DNA from 3 places in the Alishewanella sp. SMS8 genome. Region 3 is predicted to be linked to each of the others. Evidence: predicted binding sites of a transcription regulator. Region 3 holds the regulator's gene; each other region holds the start of a gene.
What was found. Region 3 encodes sigma-54, which starts transcription at its own class of promoters, with help from an activator protein. Its sites were predicted from a motif close to GTTGGCACGNNNNTNGNNT; they were not measured.
Positions count from the first base shown of each region.

Region 1: a site for sigma-54 is predicted at 2,698-2,716, ahead of fliE (flagellar hook-basal body complex protein FliE). Genes of this name have one in related genera too.
Region 2: a site for sigma-54 is predicted at 5,111-5,129, ahead of ORJ01_RS06240 (PEP-CTERM sorting domain-containing protein). Genes of this name have one in related genera too.

Region 1 is NZ_JAPJEA010000003.1:123,813-131,772, reverse strand. Features, by position in the region: gene fliG (flagellar motor switch protein FliG) at 1-582, opposite strand, end outside; gene fliF (flagellar basal-body MS-ring/collar protein FliF) at 575-2,284, opposite strand; gene fliE (flagellar hook-basal body complex protein FliE) at 2,313-2,651, opposite strand; gene ORJ01_RS11025 (sigma-54 dependent transcriptional regulator) at 2,826-4,184, opposite strand; gene ORJ01_RS11020 (PAS domain-containing sensor histidine kinase) at 4,189-5,304, opposite strand; gene ORJ01_RS11015 (sigma-54-dependent Fis family transcriptional regulator) at 5,452-6,915, opposite strand; gene ORJ01_RS11010 (flagellin) at 7,043-7,816, opposite strand.
Region 2 is NZ_JAPJEA010000001.1:1,345,733-1,353,692, forward strand. Features, by position in the region: gene ORJ01_RS06215 (methyl-accepting chemotaxis protein) at 1-513, opposite strand, end outside; tRNA gene ORJ01_RS06220 (tRNA-Leu) at 962-1,048, opposite strand; gene ORJ01_RS06225 (GbsR/MarR family transcriptional regulator) at 1,340-1,891, shown strand; gene ORJ01_RS06230 (cytochrome ubiquinol oxidase subunit I) at 1,913-3,289, shown strand; gene ORJ01_RS06235 (cytochrome d ubiquinol oxidase subunit II) at 3,289-4,293, shown strand; gene ORJ01_RS06240 (PEP-CTERM sorting domain-containing protein) at 4,398-5,051, opposite strand; gene ORJ01_RS06245 (TIGR00645 family protein) at 5,331-5,861, opposite strand; gene ORJ01_RS06250 (hypothetical protein) at 5,934-7,235, opposite strand; gene leuA (2-isopropylmalate synthase) at 7,632-7,960, shown strand, end outside.
Region 3 is NZ_JAPJEA010000001.1:1,181,152-1,189,111, forward strand. Features, by position in the region: gene ORJ01_RS05435 (KpsF/GutQ family sugar-phosphate isomerase) at 1-547, shown strand, start outside; gene kdsC (3-deoxy-manno-octulosonate-8-phosphatase KdsC) at 549-1,103, shown strand; gene lptC (LPS export ABC transporter periplasmic protein LptC) at 1,100-1,654, shown strand; gene lptA (lipopolysaccharide transport periplasmic protein LptA) at 1,644-2,135, shown strand; gene lptB (LPS export ABC transporter ATP-binding protein) at 2,132-2,854, shown strand; gene ORJ01_RS05460 (RNA polymerase factor sigma-54) at 2,903-4,390, shown strand; gene hpf (ribosome hibernation promoting factor) at 4,416-4,703, shown strand; gene ptsN (PTS IIA-like nitrogen regulatory protein PtsN) at 4,710-5,183, shown strand; gene rapZ (RNase adapter RapZ) at 5,180-6,037, shown strand; gene ORJ01_RS05480 (HPr family phosphocarrier protein) at 6,027-6,302, shown strand; gene ORJ01_RS05485 (Na+/H+ antiporter subunit G) at 6,338-6,721, opposite strand; gene ORJ01_RS05490 (K+/H+ antiporter subunit F) at 6,730-6,999, opposite strand; gene ORJ01_RS05495 (Na+/H+ antiporter subunit E) at 6,993-7,529, opposite strand; gene ORJ01_RS05500 (monovalent cation/H+ antiporter subunit D) at 7,526-7,960, opposite strand, start outside.

The DNA of each region.
Region 1 (7,960 bases), on a different contig from region 3:
GGCAAATTGTTTCTCCATAATCTCATTCAACTCTTGCAACGCAGCGGGTTGAACTTCTTCAAGATTTGCAATGCGCATGGTTAAGTCTAATCGCACTTTTTCTGAAAACTGCGATAAGATTTCGGCCGATTGCTCCGGCTCTAAATAAGATAAAACGATAGTTTGAATTTGCGGGTGCTCGTTGCGAATAATATTGGCAACCTGCTTTGAATCCATCCATTTTAACGAGTCGAGGCCGCGGGCCCCTCCACCAAGAACAATTTGGTCAATCAGGTTTGCTGCTTTCTCTTCACCTAACGCCGCCGTTAATGCTCGCTTGATAAACTCTTCGCTTTGGAAACCAATGGTGCTGAAATTCTGAATCTGTTCGATAAAACGCCGATGTACCGCTGAAATCTTAGCTTGGTTCAAATCAGTAGTTTGCGCCATCGCCATACCAACCCTCTGAACCTGCTTCGGCTCTAAATGCTTAAGAATTTGCGCGGCGTCTTCTTCTGACAAACTCAGTAATAAGATAGCGGCCTTTTCTACACCATCTAACTTATTGACATCAAAGATTTTAACTTCTTTTTTCTCATTCATCTTCAGATAACCAATTCTTAACTACCAATGAGGACAGCTCTGGTTCGTTTGCCACTAAGGCACGCACCGCTCTTAATAAATCTTCGTCACCATGTAAATCGGGTAACATCAGGGTGCCATCTGGGGCAAATCCGACTGACTTCTCATCAAATTGTGCCACAGCTATATCGTCATCATTACCCAGATCTAAACCATTTGTCATAGCTTGTTCATCATAAGTATCAACGGTTTCAGTTGGGTTCATGAGTTTCTTCAGCATTGGCAGTACAATAAAGAGTAGCAGCACAATGATAACCAAACCACCCATCACCAACTTAACGACTTGCAAGAACCAATCTTGTTCATAAATCGGCACATCAGTTAATGCTTCGACTTGTTCACGAACGAAAGGTACCGAAATCACTTCAATAGTATCACCGCGCTGAACATCAAAGCCAACGCCACCTTGTAATAAACGGCGAATATTCTCTAATTCTGCTTGCGCCATCGGAGTGGCGGGGCCAAGGGTGCCGTCGTCTTGAGGGACGCCTTGTTTATAATCGACCGCAACCGACACACTTAAGCGACGTATAACACCACTTTGCTGAGTGGTATGGCTAATTGTAGTATCAAGCTCAAAGTTACGGGTAGACTCACGACTATTGCGCCCCGGGATCACCGCTTGTGAACTGCCCCCAGTAGCTTGTTCAGGAATTGCCGAAGGCATAGGCGGTTGATTGGACAATGCGCCAGGAATACCGCCACTGCCGCCGCCAACGCTGTTTTCTTCTATCACCATTTCGCTACGAATTGCTGGTAAATCTGGGTTATAGCGTTTTTGGGTTTGCTCAACAGCGGTAAAGTCCATCATTAAATCAACTTGCGCAGTATAATTTCCCATGCCCAGTACCGGTAATAAGATGGAATCAACTTTCTGACGATACTCATCTTCACGACTACGTTGCATTTCTAATTCACGACGATTGCGGGCTGAACTGCCACTTTGAGAACCGCTATTTAGTAAACGGCCATTTTGATCGGTAACGGTGACACGACTTGGCTCTAAACTTTGTACGGCTGAGGCAACTAAATCGACAATCGCATCAACTTCACTATCGCGGATCACTCGGCCGCCACGTGCAGTGACTAAGACCGTGGCGGAGGGTAAGGATTGTTGTCGAGCAAACACGTTTTCTTTAGGAATAGCCAGTAGTACCCGAGCTCTGGCAATACTTTGAAGCTCTTCAATAGTTCTCGCTAGCTGTTGCTCACGGCTGTGTTTTAGCCGTTCCATTTCTAAACGTTGACTCACCCCAAAACCGCTGTCTTGTAATAAAAACTCGGTACCCAATGACGGTTCTTGGTTTAAACCTGCACGAGACAAACCTAAGCGCACATCTTGTAAAGAATCTTCAGGCACTAAAATAACGTTACCTTCTAATTTGTATTTCACTTTTTGCGCGTCTAAATGATCGAGCGTTTGGATAAGCTCCTGCGTGTTGTAAGTGCCTAGTGGCCGCATTTCAGGGGTTTTAGCCCACAGGATAATCAAGATGGCAATACCCAAACAAATGGTTAACGCCACGATCAACGTCACCTGTCTTAGCAAATCACCACTTCCACCCAGGGAACTTAAAAAGCCCGCCTTGTTTTGCGCTTGATTGTCATTACTAAAATCGGTGTTGGTTAACGCCAGTTCTGTCGATTGATTATCTGCCACCATACTTCTCCTGCTTGCGCTGTCTGTCTAATTAGACCGGCATCGACATAATTTCTTTATAGGCTTCGACCACTTTATTACGAACTTGCACGGTCGCTTCGAAAGCCAAAGAGGATTTTTGTGATGCAATCATGGCTTGCGCCAATGACACCTTTGGATCGCCCAATTCAACGGCATTTCGCATTGCACCAGCTTGTTGCTGTAATTCATTAACACTGCCTAGCGCGTTTTTAAACAAGGTAGAAAAATCTGACTGGCTGCTGTTTGTCGGCTGCACCGCCATGCTTGGATCGGCTTCGAAGGGCAAAGCACGTGCTTGGGTTGCCATGCTTTGCATTTGGGCATATAACGCCTGACCTTTAATTTCCATAATGCTGCCTGTCAAAATTTTGTTATTTACGAGGATATAACAGACTAAGCAGAAGTTGTGCCAACTCGCCAAACACAGGGAAAACAGGGGTTATAACAAGATAGCCTTACGCAGCATCGGCATTCGTTGCCAAGCAGCGTAAGGCTTTGTAGTGAAATGACGTATGAGGCTAGCTTAAGCCGGAATATCAATACCTGACTCGCGCATCCGCGCTAATTTGTAACGCAAAGTGCGATCACTGATACCGAGTTTTTCTGCTACGTCTTTGCGTTTAAAAGCACAAGCCTGTAGCGTGGCGAGAATAAGCTTATGCTCTTGCTCATGAATTTCAGTTTTAAAATCAGTGCTATCTGCCATGGTCGCACTAAGACCTTGCACGCGTGGCACGGCACTTTGCCCAAGTGAACCCGGCACTTCTAATAAAATATCAGCCGCCGCAATCTCAATACCGCCTTGTAAAATTAAAGCACGCTGGATCACATTATCGAGCTCGCGCACATTCCCTGGCCAGCTGTGCTGGGTTAAACGCTGCTTAGCCGCTTTACTCAACTGGCAGGTTGGCCGTTGTTGTTTATGGCAATGCCGGCGCAATAAATGCTCCGCCAATGGCACAATATCTTCCGGGCGCTGGGCTAATGCAGGCCAACTTAACGGAAAGACATTTAAACGATAATACAAATCTTCACGAAACAGGCCATCGGCTACCGCTTGAGCAAGCTCTCGATTACTGGTGGCTAAAATGCGCACATCCAACTTAATAGTCTTACGACTGCCCAACCGCTCTACTTCGCGCTCTTGTAGCACTCGTAAGAGTTTAACCTGCAAATTCATCGGCATTTCAGTAATTTCATCCAGCAGGATGGTACCGCCTTGTGCTTGTTCAAATTTACCCGGACACGCCGCCACCGCGCCGGTAAACGCACCCTTTTCGTAACCAAATAGGGTAGATTCCAACATATTATCAGGGATCGCTGCGCAATTAATGGCGATAAAAGGCTCAGCTGCACGGGCTGATTGTTGATGAATATACCGTGCCAGCACTTCTTTTCCCGAGCCACTGGGGCCTAAGATCATCACACTGGCTTCAGAATGCGCCACCCGCTCGGCCAATTGTAACAAGGCTTTGCTCTGCTCGGCCGCGGCAATCGGCGTAAAGCTGTCTGTTGGCTCAGCGACCACATAACGCGCTACCGTACTGACCAGCACCTCAGGTGAAAACGGTTTCGATAAATAATCAATCGCCCCTAAACGAATAGCCTCAACCGCATCTTGCACAGTGGCATAGGCCGTCATCATCAGTACGGGTAATTGCGGATATTGTTCGCGTAAGGTTTTTAACAAGGTTAAACCGGATACCGAGCCCATTTGCACGTCACTGATCACCAGCTGCACACTTTGTTTTTTTAATAGCAGCAAGGCTTCTTCGGCACTGGCGGCACTGAGCACCTGATAGTTGGCCAAACTCAGTGTATCGATTAAGGCTTCGCGTAAACCGGCATCATCTTCCACAATTAATATTTTCAGATCTGACATGGCATTACTCCTTAGTCTTAGCAGCTGAGGCACTATGATGAATAGGTAAGCTGATCTCAAAACAGGCGCCACTTAACGCTCCCTCTGGCCTTGCTGCTAAATCAACATAATGAATACTACCCTGATGGCTATGCACCACCGCTTGCACCACCGCTAAACCTAAACCACTGCCACCGGCTTTATTGCTATAAAACGGCTCAAACATCTGCGCTTGCACGGCTGGGGGAATACCCGGGCCATTATCACTAAATTGCCAGGTTAACTGCCCCGCCTTGCCAATTTGCTGCGCTAAGCACAATTGCGCGTTATCGCCTGCAGCTTGTAAACTGTTCTGCAGTAAGTTTAATAAGGCTTCAACCAGGCTGTTTTTATTACCTAATAAACTGGCTTGCGGTGTCGTCAGGCTAATTTTAAACACGGCATGATGATGGTTAAGTAATGCTTCACTGCGCAGTACGAGTTCATCGCATAATTGCTGCAATGTCATACTCGCAACAGCTTGTGCCGTACCTGAGCGCGCAAATAACAGCATATCGTTCACCTGCTGCTCTAAATCGTGCAAGCGCGCCAGTAACTTATCTTGGAATTGTTCACGCGATTGATTAGGCAATTTTGGGCTACGTAAATTCTCTGCATACAGCATGGCAGAAGATAAAGGGGTGCGAATTTGATGCGCGAGCGTCGCCATCATTTTACCCAGTGTGGATAAACGCTGCAGATGACTTAAGCGATTTTGCAGCTCACGCGTTTCGGTGAGATCAGTCAACACAATAAGCTGCCCAGAGTCTGGCGTTAAAGCACTGATTTGCAGTTTTACGCGCCGGCCATCCGTTAATGACACTTCTAGGCCATCATCACTGCGAGGTCGAAAGCAGCGGTTAATCACATTAAGCCATGATTCACCGAGCAAAGGCTCGCCAAGCATCTCTACCGCGACATGATTCACTTCAATCACGCGTCCCCAACCATCAAGCAACACTACGCCAGAGGGTAAGCATTGCAGAATGTGTTTTAACCGCTGCTCTTGCGAGCGCGCACTGCTTTTTACGGGCGCGATCAAAGGATGCACAGTCGCACTTGATACTTCATTCAAGTGGCTGGTTGCGGTTAATACTGACATAGAGTGGCTCCTGCTGCTAAGGGCCAACGGCGAAGCAGTTGGCGGATCTTAACAGGAGCAATGCAGAGAATGTGCCATGATTAAATCATTGAGTTTAAACAGCTTTATGCGTCAACAATCTGACAGCAGGCTCAAAGTGCTGCAGAGTTACTCTTCTTTACCTAGATTATATTTACGCATTTTTTCAACCAAGGTGGTGCGGCGCAAACCTAAAATATCGGCTGCCCGTGCCACTACAAAATCGTGGCGCTCTAGTGCTTGGGAAATAAAACGAATTTCTAATTCAGCGAGAAACTCTTTTAAATCTAAGCCTTCTTCCGGCAAGGTATCTTGAGTGATAACAGAGGTAAATGTAGCGATTGTCTCAAAACCGGCGGCCTCCTCACTGTCGCTGCTGTCATCGCTTTGAAATAACGCATTTAACAGATCACGCTCTTGTAACGCTTCTGGATACACCGGCTGATAAGATTCAACATCTAGGTGCTGATATTTTTTCGGTAGCTCAGCCACATCGACGATCTGATCCGGATACATAATCACCATACGTTCGAGCAAATTAGCCAACTCGCGCACATTACCTGGCCAACTGTGTAACTTTAAACTGTCGAGTGCGCGTTCAGTAAACTTCACTTTTGCTTGATGTGCGGCATATTGGCGGTTAAGTAATTCAGTAATTAAAATCGGTAAATCGTCTGCACGATCGCACAGCGCAGGCGTATCGATAGGAAACACATTTAAACGGTAATATAAATCTTCCCGAAAACCGCCGTCTGTAATCATCACTTCTAAATCGCGATGGGTTGCCGCAATAATTCGCACATCGGCTTTCAGGGTTTGGCTGCCGCCTACGCGCTCAAAAATTCGCTCTTGCAACACCCGCAGCAATTTCACTTGCATGGGCTGTGGCATATCACCAATTTCATCTAAAAATAAGGTGCCGCCTTGTGCTAACTCAAAACGGCCTTTGCGGGTAGAAATAGCCCCAGTAAAGGCGCCTTTTTCATGACCAAATAACTCACTTTCTAACAATTCAGCCGGAATTGCCCCGCAATTAATTGGCACAAAGGGCCCATTGGCGCGGTTCGATAATAAATGAATATTCCGAGCGACCACTTCTTTACCGGTACCTGAAGGCCCAAGCACCAAAACGTTTGCTTCTGTTTTGGCTACTTGCTGGATCAAAAAACGAATTTTTTGCATGGCCGGTGTTTGCCCGACCATACCATCGAAGCGTACTTGATTATCTTGCTGTTTGTGAGTAGGTAATAAACGATGGTATTGCTGCGCATCGCGCAAAAGCTGCGTTAAGCTATTGTAGGAAAAAGGCTCACTTAACACGCCAATCACGTTGGCTTGCTCTAATAAATAACTTTGGCTGTCACCAATAACTAAAAACGCACTTGCCGGAAATTGCCGAATAATCGCACTGGCATCTAATTGATCGGTCGCCCCTAACACAACCACCGAAGCCGGATGATGTTGTAAGGTATTGGCTAAATCATCAGGGCTAACAAGCTGATGAGCTTCACCAATAAAACTGCAGACGGTAGACAAACGCTCACAGCGATTTAGTTGTAAATCAACCAGATAAAGATGAGGGTTATCAGACATAAGCGCACAATTTATAAGTATAATTGACTTTATTGTACAAGCTGTGTGCAGCCTTGCAAGGTAAAACGCTAATTTTTTGACAGGGCGTCAAAAAATTAGCGTTTAGTAAAATGAAGCATCATCCTGTTTAACTTAACAGCGACAGCGCCTGCTCTGAACTCACGCGCGCTTGCATGGCCACATTCACCGAGCTTTGCGATAAAATATTATTCGCCGCCCGCTCACTGCTAGCTTTGGCATAATCAAGATCAGCAATACGTGAACGCGCTTCAGAGGTGGCAACTTGCTGACCTGATACCGCACGAGAAGCACTATCAAAGGCATTAATGCTAGCCCCGACCTCAGTTTGCAACGCATTTAACTGCTCTGCCACAGCGCGCACGGTTGTCAGCGTTTGTGGCTGAGTTAAATCAATACTGAACAAGTTTTGACTGTTCAGCGCTGCGCCTAAGTCTTGGGTTTGTAATTGTAGATTGCTATTGCCAGCATTAAAGCTAAGCGCCGTATCTTCAAAAAGTTTCTTACCGGCAAACTCCGTGGTTAAACCTTGTTGGATATTAGCCAAATAACCGTTCGCTTCGCTTTGTAGCGCTTGTTTGTCAGCATCGCTGTAAATGCCATTACCGGCTGCAATTGCCAACCGCTCAATTTCATTCACGTTATCGCTAACTCCTTGCACCGCTTGCTCATAAACCCGCGCAAAAGCAACACCATCGGCAATATTTCGCTGCCCTTGCTGCTGACCGTTTATCGCGCTGTTCAACCGATTACTGATTTGCAACCCCGCCGCATCATCGGCAGCGCTGGTAATACGCTTACCACTGGCTTCTTGCTGGGCTAATTTCTGTTGTTGCTGCAACACATTATTTAAGATGTTATTGCTTGGCGTTGTAATTTTCATCAGCATGCCTCGTTATCAAATCTTAATTAAGTTTAGCCCTAAAGTGGTGTTAACTCAAATGAGTGACACTGTCAAAATACTTGCAGAAACATCTTAAGGCCCTACTTAAAATACAACTGCAGCGATTAACTTGCATCTGCTCAG
Region 2 (7,960 bases), 160 kb from region 3:
AGACTGCTGATTTATGCTAGTTAACTTTAACAAATTTTGGGTAAGGGTATTTTCTAAGCCATTCATCTGAGGCAACAGATCTAAGGCTTCCCCCGTTTCATCTTGCTTTAGCAAATCAATCACTTGCTGTTGAATGTCTAGATAACTTTCTTCTGCTTTTTTAAAGACATTGAACACTTGTCTCTCTTCTGCAAGCGTAATCACGCTTTCATAAGCTGATACGTTTTTCTTAACCTCTGCCCGGACATTTTCAACTAATTGTAGGGTTTCGCCTTCTTGGCGAATATCCGTTGTTAGCATCAGTCTTAAGGTTAATACCCGCAAGCGAGTTACATTTAGATTTAAGTCTGCCAAATTCATCAACGAAGGTAGAATATTGGTTTCGACTTGACTCGCTCGATCGCGAATATCAGACATCGTGTTCAGGTTATATGCGCCCAAACCCGCTAACATCAAAACGAGCGCTCCAAATGCGCTAAGCAATCGTTTTTGAATACTTAATGACCTGAACATAGGGTGCCTCATTGATCCATTTAGAGATAGTTTATGCCAATAAAACTACCCCCATAAAATAAAGGGTGTGTTTATTCATTTACTCTAGCAGTAAATACGCGGTATAGCAGCTTTTTAATCGGCAATGTTGTTATAAATCCAATACTAACAATCACTGCCCTGTCTATTGGCAATGTTATCGAGTTAGCCAATTTGACCAGTCTGCCGCTTATCAGATCACTATTAAACCTTGACATGTTGAGTCACATTTTGTCGTACAAAACGAACCGTATGAACTAGGATTGAAGTGATAAAAGCAAACTTGCATAAACTTCAGTTTTTATAAAGCCGTATGGTGTGACGACAAGAGACACAATCAGAACAAAAACAAGACTATAGATAAGGATATTGCAGACAATTAACAAACACAAATTAGTGTGGAAAAGGGAGAAAAAGCGCAGAAATAAAATGGTGCCCGGGGCCGGACTTGAACCGGCACGAGGTTTCCCTCGAGGGATTTTAAATCCCTTGTGTCTACCGATTTCACCACCCGGGCAACGAGTACTGATTAGTACCGACAGAACGGCGCGAATATTATGCAAGCTCAGCCATTTTTGCAAGCGATTTCTGAAATTATCTGCTAATCAGCGCGCAACTGATGCTTTATCGAACAAAATCAACTGTATCAGCACAACTCGACAACGATTTCATGCCGGCGTCTGCTTCAGCAACTGCTCAGCATCTTCCCAGGGCTTAATATAAATTTTCTAGAAACACATTGATCAGGATCAAAATCTGAGCGTACAATAGTTTCAGAAATTTCTGAAAGTTCAGTAAGGTCCGAGTTATGCAAATGACACCAATGATTGAATCCTTTGTTTACCACTTCGGTGAGATGGGAAGCCGCTGGGGATTTAACCGCACCGTTGGGCAAATTTATGCCTTGCTAGTAGTGAGTGAAGAGCCGATCTGCGCCAATGATATTGCCGAGTTATTGGGTATTTCTCGTGGCAACGTCAGCATGGGTTTAAAAGAGCTGGGCAGTTGGCAACTAGTACAAGTGCAACATAAAGCCGGTGATCGCAAAGAATACTATTGTTGTCGCGGCAGCATTTGGGACATGGCCAATAAGGTGTTTGAAGAGCGCCGTAAGCGTGAAATGGACCCAACGCTGTCACTGCTGCGCGACATTATGATGGATGAAGCGGCAAATAAAGAAGAGCGCTTTGCACAACAGCGCATTACCGAAATCCATGATTTACTCGAAAACATTACCGACTGGACACAAAGCTTGCAGTCGTTATCGCCTGAAAAGTTAAACACATTAATGAAGCTTGGCTCTGGTGTTGGCAAGGTGTTGGAATTTACCGAAAAGTTTCGCTCGAAAAAAGACGCTTAATAGCCTATTGCTGAGGTGGTTATGTTAGACACGTTAATTCTGTCGCGTATTCAATTTGCGGCCAATATTAGTTTTCATATCCTGTTCCCAACCATTACCATTGCCTTAGGTTGGTTGTTATTTTACTTCAAGTTACGCTTCGACTTTTCAAAGCATCCGGTTTGGATGCGTGCTTATCGCTTTTGGGTAAAAGTGTTTGCGCTAACCTTTGCACTGGGTGTCGTTAGCGGCATCACCATGTCGTTTCAGTTTGGCACTAACTGGCCTGGTTTTATGGAAACCATCGGTAATATTGCTGGACCCTTACTGGCCTATGAAATATTAACAGCGTTTTTTCTTGAAGCTACCATGCTCGGTATTATGTTATTTGGTTTTCATAAAGTGCCGCGCTGGGCGCATACCCTCGCCACTTTTTTAGTCGCCTTAGGCACCACCTTCTCGGCATTTTGGATCTTAGTGCTGAATTCATGGATGCAAACGCCAGCAGGTTTTGAAATGCGCGATGGCGTAGTCCATGCCACCGACTGGTTCGCGATTATTTTTAACCCGTCTTTTCCCTATCGCTTTATGCATATGTTGCTGGCCTCGGCCCTCACCGTTTGTTTCCTGGTGGCCGGTATTTCTGCCTATCGCTTATTACGTGGCGATAACAAAAAAGCCCCGAAACTGACGCTGAAAACCGCTTTATTTACTGCGGCAATTTTAGCGCCCACTCAGGCATTGGTCGGTGATTTCCATGGCTTAAACACCTTAGAACATCAACCGCAAAAGATCGCGGCAATGGAAGGTATTTGGCATACCGAAAAAGGCGCACCTCTGGTGTTATTTGCCATTCCCGATGCCGAAACCCAGCAAAATCGCTTTGCAATTGAGATCCCGAAATTAGCCAGTTTAATTTTAACGCACGATGCGAATGGCGAACTGAAAGGTTTAAATGAATTTGTCGGCGAGCATCCGCCCGTTGCGCCAGTGTTTTATAGCTTCCGCGTTATGGTGGGAATCGGCATGCTGATGCTGCTAGTGGCTTGGTGGAGCAGTATTAAACTAGTGAGGCATAAAACGCTGACACCGCTGCATTTAAAACTCCTTATCGGTATGACGTTCTCGGGCTGGGTCGCCACCCTAGCCGGCTGGTATGTCACCGAAATTGGACGGCAGCCCTACTTAGTGTATGGCTTATTAAAAACACGTGACGCGGTAACTACCGTGCCAAGTGAGCATGTCGCGCTAACCCTAGGCTTATATTTAGTGCTGTATGCCGTGTTGCTGGTGCTCTATATCAAAACGCTGTTCTGGTTAGCCAAGCGTGCGGTAGAAGTAGAAGAGTATGATCTGACGATGCCAGGTTTACCTGAAAACGCGCCAGCCACTGACAAAGCCACAGGAGCTTCAGCATGATGAATTGGTTAACGGCCGAACATTTGGCCCTGGTTTTTGGTGGCCTGACTGCCCTGTCGATTTTACTCTATGCCATTTTAGATGGTTATGATTTAGGGGTCGGCATCACCCTACCGATGGGCAACGAAGCTTGGCGCGATACGGCCATTGCCTCGATTGGCCCGTTTTGGGATGCCAATGAAACTTGGCTCGTATTGGCGGTAGGTTTGTTACTGGTTGCCTTTCCCGCCGCGCACAGCGCTATCTTACATGCGTTATATTTGCCCACGGCCATGTTACTCATCGGCTTAATTTTACGCGGTGTTGCCTTTGACTTTCGGGCTAAGGTAAAAACTCAGCGTAAAGTGTACTGGGATTACACCTTTAAAGCCGGATCGCTGTTAGCAACCTTCAGTCAGGGCTTTATGCTGGGCATTTATGTGATGGGTTTACAGTATCATACGGGCAGTATTATTTTCGCGTGCTTCAGCGGTCTGTGTGTTACGGCCGCCTATGCGATGATTGGTAATGCCTGGCTGATTGGCAAAACCAGCGGTGAGCTGCAACTGCATGCCATTAAGCACTGTAAAATAGCGGGCGTGTTAACGCTCAGCGGGATCTTGGCGGTGAGCCTGATTAACCCTATGGTCAACGCTAACGTGTTACAAGTGTGGACTGAACCGCCATTAGCCTATTTCTTTGCTGCGATCCCGTTGTTGTGCTTTGCCATGTTTGTTATTGGTTATTTGGCCTTGAAACGTTTACCACTGCCAAAAGATGCCGGTGCTTGGTTGCCCTTTGCCATTTGTAACGTGATTTTTATCAGCAGCTTTATCGGTTTAGCCCTAAGTTTCTATCCATTTGTCGTGCCAAACCAAATGACACTTTATCAAGCGGCCAGCTCGCGGGAGTCGCTACTGATTATTTTCTTTGGCGCAGTGGTGGTCATTCCGGTGATTGCGGCCTATACCGCAGTAGCCTATTACGCGTTTAGAGGTAAGGCTGACGGCTTGAAGTATTACTAATAGCAAGGCTATTGAAACTTATTGTAGAAGGTAAACTGACAATACAAACAAAAAAACCAAAAGCCATTTAACCGAGCTTTTGGTTTTTTTACATCAAGCAATAATTATGCTTTACGACGACGAGCCGCGCCCAAACCTAATAAACCCAAACCGATTAAAGCAAGAGTAGTGGGTTCTGGTACTGCAGCAATATTAGCAGTTCTAGGCGGATTATAGCTTAATAATATGCCGTTGTTGTTTTGGTTGTTATTACTTAAAGACGCCAACTCAATTAAAGTGGAGCCGCTATAAACATCATAAGTAAAAGCAGTATTGTTAGTTTTAAATACCTGAAAATCGAAAACTTCACCGGCAGCTAAGGTAAAATTCAGACCATCAAGATAACCACCGGCCACATAAGAAGTGAAAGCCCCCGTAGTCTTGTTTAACGAATCATAGGTACCTGACTCAGGTGAGTGAAAGCTTAATGTGCTGCCGGTGGGTAGGTTAAGCGTACCGTTTATGTTTGTAGCCGTGCTAAAAGTCCAACGAATAAACCAGTTAGTATCAACATTCCAAATATAAAAGCTGTTGGCATTCAAAAGCCCAGTGTTTCTTGCAAGAGCGGTACCTGTAGCATTCCAAGTTGAAGAATCGGCAGTGATTAAACCAGCATGAGCTGACGAGACCGGTAGAAAAGCCGCTGAAAGGGTAAATGCTAGCGAAAGTGCTAATACCTTAAGTTTCATCTGTACTCCAAATATCATTTGATGGGTCATTATTCACGATTAAGAATTCGAGGTTGTTTAGAGATGACAAGAAACAACACTAAAAAACAAAGCAAAATAAATGCCAAAATATTAAGCCATTGATTTTTACGTGCTTATAAAAAGAGGTCTAACCAGACTGTAAAAAAAGCTGTCACTTTAGCAACTCGTTAGACAAAGTAACTACACATAAACCGATCCTAATAAATAGGTCTACTCGTAGCTACTTAGCCTGAGTTATACAAAAAACCTTGTTAACTCAACGCTGTTATGTCGAGTACCGGCTAAATGTTATAGTTTACTGTTTTCAACACTCACGGCTTTTGCATCAGGCTTGTCGCGCAAAATTTTATCTAAGTAACCCATCGCAAAAGCAGATAATACGAAAGTAATGTGGATCAATAAGTACCATTTAATCTTATCGTTATCGATAGATTCGGTATTCATAAACACTTTTAGCAAATGAATGGACGAGATTGCAACAATAGACGCCGCTACCTTGTTTTTCAGTGAGTTAGAATCTAACTTACCCAACCAACCTAACTTGTCATCATGGCCGTGTAAGTCGAGCCGCGAGACAAAGTTTTCATAACCTGAAAACATCACCATCACCAACAAACCACCAACCAAAGCAATATCAATTAAGCTTAGGGTGATCAGGATCAGTTCTACTTCTTTCATGCTAAAAATCATTGGGATAACATGAAATATTTCCTGAAAAAATTTAATGGCTAATGCCATTAAACATAAACTCAAACCCAGATATATCGGTGCCATGATCCAGCGCGTGCCATACATCAGTCTTTCAAAGTAACGTTCCATGCAATTTCCTGTTTATCGGTTTAAGTAAGCTGTCGCGCATGTAAACACGAGCGACGGGCAACGGCGAGCATTTTATTCCCAAGCAATAGAAGAGGGCAACTTCGGCGTTGACAACAAACTGATAAAACGTTGCCAGCGCTCATCTTCAGAGCCGCCTTGCTCGATATAATTCTTCACTAAATCTTTGCCCCAATTGTAGTTGATCACATAGGCGCCATAGGTATCAACAAACCGAATGCCTTGCTTGGCCTCTGCTTCACTTTGCAATAAGTAACGCTGGCGTAAGCTTTGCGCCGTTGCCGCATCAATTTCACCATTGAGGTATAACCGCGCAATTTCATTACCGGCATAGCTTAGTTGAGCCATTAACTTTAAAAATTGCTCATACTCTGCAGCCAACGCAGCATCTAAGCCCGCTAACGGATAGAGCACATCGCGCTCGAACTGCATCTTTTGCTCACCAGGGAACGCCATACTAATACCATAGTTTGCCGTACCTTCCGCGATTAACGACTGCGGACTAAATAAGGGGTAAACGCTAAATTCGACCCACTGTAACTCGTTTTTTAATTTCTGTTCTAACAATGCATTATAAGTGTGATGTCCTGGATACCCTTCATGACACCCCAAGTCGACCGCGCGCGCGATATCAATGGGTCGCTCGATATTAATTTGGATCAGACTATAAGCCGCACCTTGATACCAGTTATAGCCACTCCAGGGTTTGTCTTCGACAAACTCCAACGTAAAACGCTCCTGCTGGGGTAAATCTATGCGACTGAGCGTGCGAGCCTGACACTCAGCTATCGCCCGCTCAAAGACCTGCTGTTGTTTATCTTGCGGGATCACAAAGCCCGCGCGGTATGCAACCACTCGCTCGGTTAAATCCCCCTCGCCCGGCACTAGCGCATCTAGCTCAGCTAAAACAGTATCAAAACTGGCCAAATCACGTTGCGGCGGCAAGGTGTCATACAATTGTTGTGCTTGTTGCTCAAAACTGACCCGCTTGCCCGTTGCCAGCGTTTGCGCATGGCTAACTAAGGCCGTTAATTGCGTAATTAAATAGTGTTGGCGTAATCGTAGCTGCGCATCCGTTGCACTTAACGCCCTGATTTCAGCCTGTAAAGCACTGCCCGCAGTGGCAATCTCTGCCGCTGATTGCGCAGCCGTTTTGGCCTGTTCTGCCCATTCGGCAGGGCCATAATAGGCATCGACATAACTTTTATCATGCTCACCCAGTGCCAAAACTAAACTGACATAACGCTGAGCCAAAGGCGACCACGCATCTGTTGTCACAACGGGTTCTGGCGCTTTTTGACACGCGCCCAGTAATGTGGCCATGGTTAGGGCCGAGAAAATCAGTTTCACTTGCACAAGACGTTCCTTAAAAATCAGCAAGCCTTAATCTAACGTCGTCGCGGCTTAGGTGCAACGTGGTTAAGTAAAGAGCCCATCGAAAATTGGGCAACACACTGAAAATTGCGCAATCTACAACCAAAGTTTTTATCCATTTAGCCATCTATACTGTTGCACTGCAAAAATAACCATGTTATTAATATGGCGTTCTGTAAATAAGGCAGCAATACAGTAAATGAATTCTTCAGTTGTGACCTACATCATTAGCCTACTCCTCGTGCTCCTCTGCGCTGCACGGGGTCGTGCTTATTGGTGAGCGTTCACTACCGATAAACTAAAACCCCGTGCCTTGGCCGGGGTTTTTTTATTACTTCCGGCATGTTGTACGCCTAAGGCCATTAAAAGGAAAGCGTGATGAGTGCTGATAACAAAATTTGGATTTTCGATACCACCTTGCGTGATGGTGAGCAGGCGTTACGCGCCAGCTTAAGCCAAAAGCAAAAAATTCAACTGGCGCATGCTATTGCCCGCTTAAATGTTGATGTGATGGAAGTGGGCTTTCCGGTATCTAGCCCAGGTGACTTTGCTTCAGTGCAGCGTATTGCCCGTGAAGTTAAAGGGCCGGTTATTTGTGGTCTTTCTCGCGCAGTCAGTGCTGATATTGAAGCCTGTGGCGAAGCGTTAAAAGATGCCGAGCGCCGCCGCATTCATACCTTTATTGCCACCTCGCCCTTACACTTGCA
Region 3 (7,960 bases):
TGTACCTCAAGAAGCTTGCCCACTTGGCCTAGCGCCCACCGCCAGCACCACGGCGACACTGGCGATGGGTGATGCCTTGGCTGTCGCGGTGTTAGATATTAGAGGCTTTTCAGCCGATGATTTTGCGTTATCGCATCCCGGTGGCAGCCTTGGTCGCAAGTTATTGTTGCGCTTAGAAGATTTAATGCATAAAGAGAATTTAGTGCCTATCGTACCGCAAGAGGCCAGCATTAAAGATGCCTTATTAGAGATTTCACGCAAAGGGCTCGGCATGACCACCGTGGTCGATGCACAAGGTCGCTTAGCTGGGCTTTTTACAGACGGTGATTTACGACGTATTCTTGATCAACGTATTGATATACACAGCACCTCTATTGCCAAGGTGATGACGGTCAATTGCATTACGGTTAAAGCAGAAATGCTCGCCGCCGAAGCGTTAAATATTATGCAGCAACGAAAAATTAATGGCCTGATCATTGTTAACGAGCAGCGCGAGCCAATCGGCGCCATGAATATGCACGACTTACTGCGAGCAGGAGTAATGTAACATGGACTTATATCGCCAGTTGTACCAAGCTATCAGTGATACTAACGCCAGCCGCGCGGCTGATATTAAATTACTTATCTGTGATGTCGATGGCGTATTTTCGGATGGGCGCATTTACTTAGGTAATCAAGGTGAAGAGCTAAAAGCCTTTCATACCCGGGATGGCTATGGCATTAAAGCACTGCGCCAAGCTGGCATAGAAGTAGCCGTGATAACAGGGCGACAATCGGCCATTGTGGAGCAGCGTATGAAATCGCTAACTGTGCCCTATATTTATCAAGGGCAAGAAAATAAAACAGCTGCATTTCAAGCGCTGCTCGCTGAACTGCAATTAGATGCCAGCCAAGTCGCTTATATCGGTGATGATTTGGCCGATTGGCAAGTCATGCAACATTGTGGCTTAGCCGTCGCGGTAAAAGATGCACATCCTTATTTGCAAAAGCACGCCCATTTAGCAACGTCATTACCTGGCGGCTTTGGTGCAGTGCGCGAATTATGCGATCTGTTACTGATTGCGCAACAGCGATTTTTACAATTTGATGGCAGCAGCTCATGAGAAAGTTTTTTGTGCTCATCGTCATGTTACTCGTGATAGTCGCGGGCTACCTGTGGTTGAATCCCAGCGTTGAGCAAGTGGATCTGCAAGTGGATCGAGAATTTCAACCGGATTACATTGCTGAAAATGTTACCTTGCGCATCTACGACAATGAGGGCTATATTGCCGATCACGTGCAGGCGCTGAAATTAGAGCATTTTGAACAGCTCGGCTTTACGCAGTTTGATCAACCGCGCTATACCCTGTTTAATAAAGCACATCAGCCTGCTTGGGAAATCAGTAGCTTACAAGGTGTCTGGTTTCCTGAAGATAAGATTATTTTGGAAAACCAAGTGGTTTTGCAAAACAAACAAACCCTAGGTTTAGTAGAACGCGTTGAAACGGCCTCATTACAACTGATGTTGCCTGAAAAAAGTATTCATACGCATGAAATCGTTCAGATCACCGGCGCCGGTTTTTTCATTAAAGGGCAAGGTATGCATGTCGATTTAACAAAAGAAACCATACAATTGCAAAAGCATTTAGAGACGGTATATTTCAATGAAAATTAATAGCTTAATGATTGTTTTGGCCTTTTTTTCTGCCGTTAGTTTGGCCGCCGAACCGGATCATAAACAGCCCATCTCGGTCGATGCAGATAAAACCTTAGCCTCATTAATTGACAGCATTGCCAGTTATGCCGATAACGTTGTCGTACGTCAGGGGTCCATGTTGATCAAAGCAGACAAACTTGAAGTCGACGCCAGTGCTGGTAAAGGTAAAGAGGTGTTTATTACAACAGGCTCACCGGCGACCTATTCACAAACTCTGCAAGGTGATCGTCCTGTAACCGCTCAAGCGAATGAGATCCGATTTGACCGTGCCAGCCGAATTTTAACGTTATCGGGTAATGCCGAAGTGATGCAAAGCGGTAGCTTAGTGCGCGGTGCCGTGATCCGTTACAACATTGAATTACAACAATTAAGTGCTGAAGGTGAGCAAAATCGTCGCGTTACCACGATTTTCACCCCAGAAAACAAGGACAATCCATGAAGTTAGTGGTCTCGCACCTCGCCAAAAGCTATAAAAGCCGGCAGGTAGTGAAAGATGTCAGCTTAGAGGTCAATGCAGGGCAAATCGTCGGTTTATTGGGCCCTAACGGTGCAGGTAAAACGACAACCTTTTACATGATTGTTGGCTTAGTTCCCTCGGATAAAGGCACCATTACCCTCAACGAGCAAGATATTACTTTTGCTCCGATCCACCAACGTGCCCGCGCCGGCATTGGTTATTTACCGCAAGAAAGCTCGATTTTTCGTAAATTGACTGTGCATGAAAACTTATTGGCCATTTTGCAAACCCGCAAAGATTTAAGCACGCAACGCCGCGCTGAAATTGCCGATGATTTATTAGAAGAATTTCATATCGGCCATATCCGCAACAGTTTAGGGATGGCGTTATCTGGTGGCGAGCGTCGTCGGGTTGAGATCGCGCGAGCATTAGCCGCTGATCCCGCTTTTATTTTATTAGACGAACCGTTCGCTGGCGTTGACCCGATTTCAGTACTTGATATCAAAAAAATCATTCAACACCTCGCCCAACGTGGCATTGGTGTTCTCATTACTGACCATAATGTGCGTGAAACGTTAGATGTTTGTGAAATCGCTTATATTGTCAGTCATGGCGAACTGATTGCAGCCGGTTCTCCGCAAGATGTTCTAGCAAATCAGCAGGTACGTGATGTATACCTAGGTGAGCAATTCAGGCTATAGTAAAGAAGATAGAACGCAACTGCGCATTCAGGAGAGAATTACAGGTACATGAAGCCCTCTTTGCAACTCCGCCTAGGACAACAGCTTACCATGACGCCACAACTGCAACAGGCGATACGCCTATTACAGTTGTCTACCATTGAGCTACAGCAAGAAATACAGGAAGCGTTAGACGCGAACCCGTTACTCGAAGGCGATGATGATTTCGAACGTCAGCCAGATGAGGTTGATCACAGTCTTGGCAATATCAATCGCGATACCCTTGACGATCCACGCAACAAAAACTCAGAGCAAAAAGACGCTGCCGATCGCGATACCAGCGATGATCTGAATCAACAAAACATCCAAGAAGATTTACCGCTAGATAATAACTGGGATGACTTAGTCAGTGCCGCCCCTGTTAGCAGTGGCAACATGCCTGATGACGATATGGTGTATCAGGGTGAAACCAGCGATACCCTGCAAGATTATTTACGTTGGCAAATGCAACTGACGCCCTTTTCTGAAATCGACCGGGCTATTGCTGAGATCATTATTGAAGCCATCGATGACAATGGTTTTTTAAGTATCAGCTGCGAAGAAATACTCGACTCACTGCAATCTAACGAGGTCGAGGCCGACGAAGTTGAAGCCGTGATTAAACGCATTCAATTATTTGATCCGGTCGGGGTTGGCGCGCGCTCGGTGCAAGAGTGTTTACTGGTGCAGTTACGGCAGTTTGAGCCAACTACCCCCTATTTAAATGATGCAAAACTCATTATTAGCAACTATACCGAATTTTTAGCAAATAGAGACTTTCGTTCTTTGATGCGCGTGACTAAACTCAAAGAAGAAGAGTTAAAGGAAGTCATGCAGTTGATCCACAGTTTAAATCCACGGCCGGGTGCTGATGTGATTAAACAAGAACAGCAGTATGTGATTCCTGATGTCACGGTGACAAAAGTAAAAGGTCGTTGGCAAGTCGAATTAAACGCTGACGCTATGCCCAAAATACGGATCAATCAGCAATATGCGGCGATGAGCAAAACCGCTAAAAATTCCGCTGATACGCAATTTATTCGTTCGCACTTGCAAGAAGCTAAATGGTTTTTAAAGAGCTTAGAAAGCCGAAACGATACTTTACTCAAAGTAGCCAATTGCATTGTGCAGCAACAACAAGCCTTTTTTGAGCATGGTGAAGAAGCCATGAAACCGATGGTATTGAATGATGTTGCAGAAATGGTCGGTATGCATGAGTCGACGATCTCACGCGTCACCACTCATAAATATATGCATACACCACGTGGAATTTTTGAACTTAAGTTCTTTTTCTCCAGTCATGTTAGTACAGAGAGTGGTGGTGAATGTTCTTCCACTGCCATTCGTGCTTTTATTAAAAAATTGGTGGCGGCAGAAAATCCGGCAAAACCGCTAAGTGACAGTAAAATGGCGGAGATTTTGTTAGAACAAGGGATAAACGTGGCTAGGCGAACTATCGCTAAATACCGCGAATCGTTGTTTATTCCGCCGTCAAATCAACGAAAGACCCTGCTGTAAGTGTCTTAACTAAAAGGAAGAGTCTATGCAAATCAATTTAACAGGCCGTCACGTCGAAATTACCGAAGCCTTAAAAGATTATGTCGAGAATAAATTTGCTAAGCTAGAGCGTCATTTCGAGAACATTAATAATGTACATGTCATCTTAAACGTGGAAAAATTACAACAGATTGCCGAAGCTAAAATCCATCTCACCGGTGGCGAAGTGTTTGCGGTGTCTGAGAACGAAAACATGTATGCTGCGATTGACCAGTTAATAGACAAACTCGATCGGCAGGTCATTAAACACAAAGAAAAACTGTCACGACACTAAGACATTATTATGAATTTAAACGCAATGTTAGCGGAGAACTGCACGAAAAGTGCAGTTCTATTTAACAGTAAAAAACGTATCCTCGAATATATCGCCGAACTGGCTCACCAGCAGCTTCCCGAACTATCTGAATACACGATTCTTGAAGCCTTAATGACCCGTGAAAAACTCGGTTCAACCGGCATCGGTGGCGGTATCGCCATTCCTCACGGCAAACTTGACTGCGTAACTCAACCGATTTTGGTGTTTGTGGTCAGTAAAGACCCTATCGCGTTTGATGCGATAGATAACCAAGCCGTCGATATTTTTTGCGCTATTTTAATACCCACTGAGCAATGCCAAACGCACCTAAGTACGTTATCCGGTATTGCCAAATTGTTGAGTCAGAAAGACTTAACCAAAAAAATCCGCCATGTCGAGTCAGATGAACAACTGTATCAGCTACTACTCGACTATAGCCAAAAAACAGGTGAGTCATGAAACTACTCGTCGTCAGTGGTCGCTCAGGCTCTGGCAAATCGGTTGCTCTAAGAGTCATGGAAGATCTCGGCTATTACTGCGTCGACAATCTCCCGGTTAATCTATTACCGACTCTGGCAACTGCAGTAATGGGCCAATATGAACGCGTTGCCGTGAGTATTGATGTGCGTAACTTACCGAGCGATCCCGATGAGTTATCAGACATTTTGTCGTATCTGCCGCGCAAGCTGGAACTGACGATTTTATATTTGGATGCGGATCACACCACGCTAATTAAGCGCTTTAGCGAAACGCGTCGCTTGCATCCGCTATCCCATCAAGCGATGTCGCTCGATGAAGCCATTTCACGTGAACAACAGTTATTAGATCCTATCTCTAGCCGCGCCGATTTATATATCGATACCACTGAGCTGAATGTGCATCAACTGGCCGAGCAATTACGTGAGCGGATCTTAGGCCAAAAGACCGGCCGTTTAGTGATACTCTTTGAATCCTTTGGTTTTAAATATGGTATTCCAAAGGATGCCGATTTTGTGTTCGATGCGCGGTTTTTACCCAACCCACATTGGGAGCCGGATCTGAAACCGCTCACAGGTTTAGATCAGCCAGTTAAAGATTACCTCGCCTCACAAGACGTGGTTGCAAAATATACGTGGCAGATCAATACCTTTATCGCCAGCTGGTTACCTCATCTCGAACGTAACAATCGCAGCTACTTAACGATAGCGATTGGTTGCACAGGTGGCCAGCATCGTTCAGTGTATATCGCACAAAGCCTAGCCGAAACCTACCGCAGCCAACGCGAAGATGTACAAATTCGCCATCGGGAATTAGTCAGACATCATGGCCGATAAGTTAGCTGCAACAGTCACGATTATTAATGCCCTAGGCCTACACGCACGTGCCGCAACCAAGCTAGTGCAGTTAAGCCAGCAATTTGATGCCAAAGTAGAATTAGTGCAAGAAGATGGTAAAACAGCAGATGCCGGCAGCGTACTGGCCTTGCTGATGATGGCCAGTAGTAAAGGTAAAACCCTTACAGTGACCACCGAAGGCCCTGACGCTGCTGAAGCATTAGACGCGATTACTTTATTAATTAATACCGGTTTTGGCGAATAGCGTAAAGCTTGTGCTTTACGCTATTGCTAGGTTTTTTAGGGTAAATTCGACTTAATATGCGAACGACTGCTGTTTTGTAATTGCCCTCGCTTGAGTTCTTGCTCACCTGTAGTCCGCGCAATCGCCTCAGTCTGATGATGCAGGGCAGCTTTAATGAGCATATGTGCACTGATTGGCGCGGTGATCAATAAGAAGATAGTAATCAACAATTCATGCACGCTGATCTCACCGGGTGCCGCACTAAAAAACAACATCGAGCCTAACAAAATACCGCCCATACCCAAGGTGGTCGCCTTTGTTGGCCCATGTAAGCGCATAAAAAAATCGGGCATCCGCGTTAAACCAATCGAACCAATTAACACAAAGCTGCCACCGAGTAATAAAAAGAAGGCAATTACCCATTCCATCCAATTTTGCATATTCTCTCCTATTCGATGATATCGCCACGTAATAAAAACTTACACACGGCCACCGTGCTGACAAAACCTAACATGGCAATTAATAACGCGGCTTCAAAATACAATGAGGTGCCCATCAGCAGGCCATATAAGATGATCAGGGCAATGCTATTGATATACATGGTATCGAGCGCTAGGATGCGATCTGGCAAGCTTGGGCCACGTACTAAACGCCATAGGTTAAGTATCAAAGCCAAACTGATCATACCAAAGACTAAAAAGATAACATTCTCTAACATTGAAAGATCTCCTTTAGCGGGGCTTCATAGCGCGATTTGATTGAAGCAATCAGTTCTGCTTCATCTTCTAAATTCAGTACATGAATCAACAACCAACGCTGTTTTACTTCCTCACCTTCTGCCAGCATTTCTTTAGTGGGGTAAATGTCCGCACTTACCGTGCCTGGAGTCATCGACACGGTACTGGCTAAAATAGTGATGGGCAGTTCATGCTGTAAATCTAGCGGCACACGCACAAAAGCAGGTTTTAACCGTTTAGTCGGCCCTAAAATTAATATCGCGACCTGTGCATTTGCGGTAACAATATCCATCAAAACCATAAGAATATAACGTAGCGCCAAAATGGGGCGTTCAATCAACGGCTGAGGATCTCGGAACTTGGCACTGATCCAAGGGATTAATAACGCCAACACGAAACCAAAAAACAGATGCACTGGCGCGACACTTTGATTGAGGAGTAACCATACTAAAAACAACAACACGCTGCGATACGGTGTTGGCAACCAGCTGTAACGAGGTTGTAATCTCATTGAGCACCTCCAGACACGCTAGATTCAAGTAAAATCGTGGAAATCGTTTGTGACACGTCTTCAAGCTGCACCGCTGCCGCCACACTTAACTCGGTTAAAGGCCCGGCAAACACCACCAACATGGGGCTAGCTAACAGCAACAATGACACGGCAAAAACCTGCAGCGGTAAGGCTTTATCCCCGCCCGACTCTGAACCGGTAACGCGCCAAAACAAAATACTGCCAGCTCGTGATAAGCCAATTAACACCATCAGGCTACTCAGCAGCACCACTGACCATAACAGGACTTGCTGTAATGGCGTAACGGCCGATTGCAGGATCATCAGCTTTCCGATAAAGCCCGATAACGGCGGTAAGCCCGCTACCGTTACCGCAGCAGCAAAGAACAGGCTACCCAGCAATACCGGTTGAGCTACACGGCGCCCAGACAC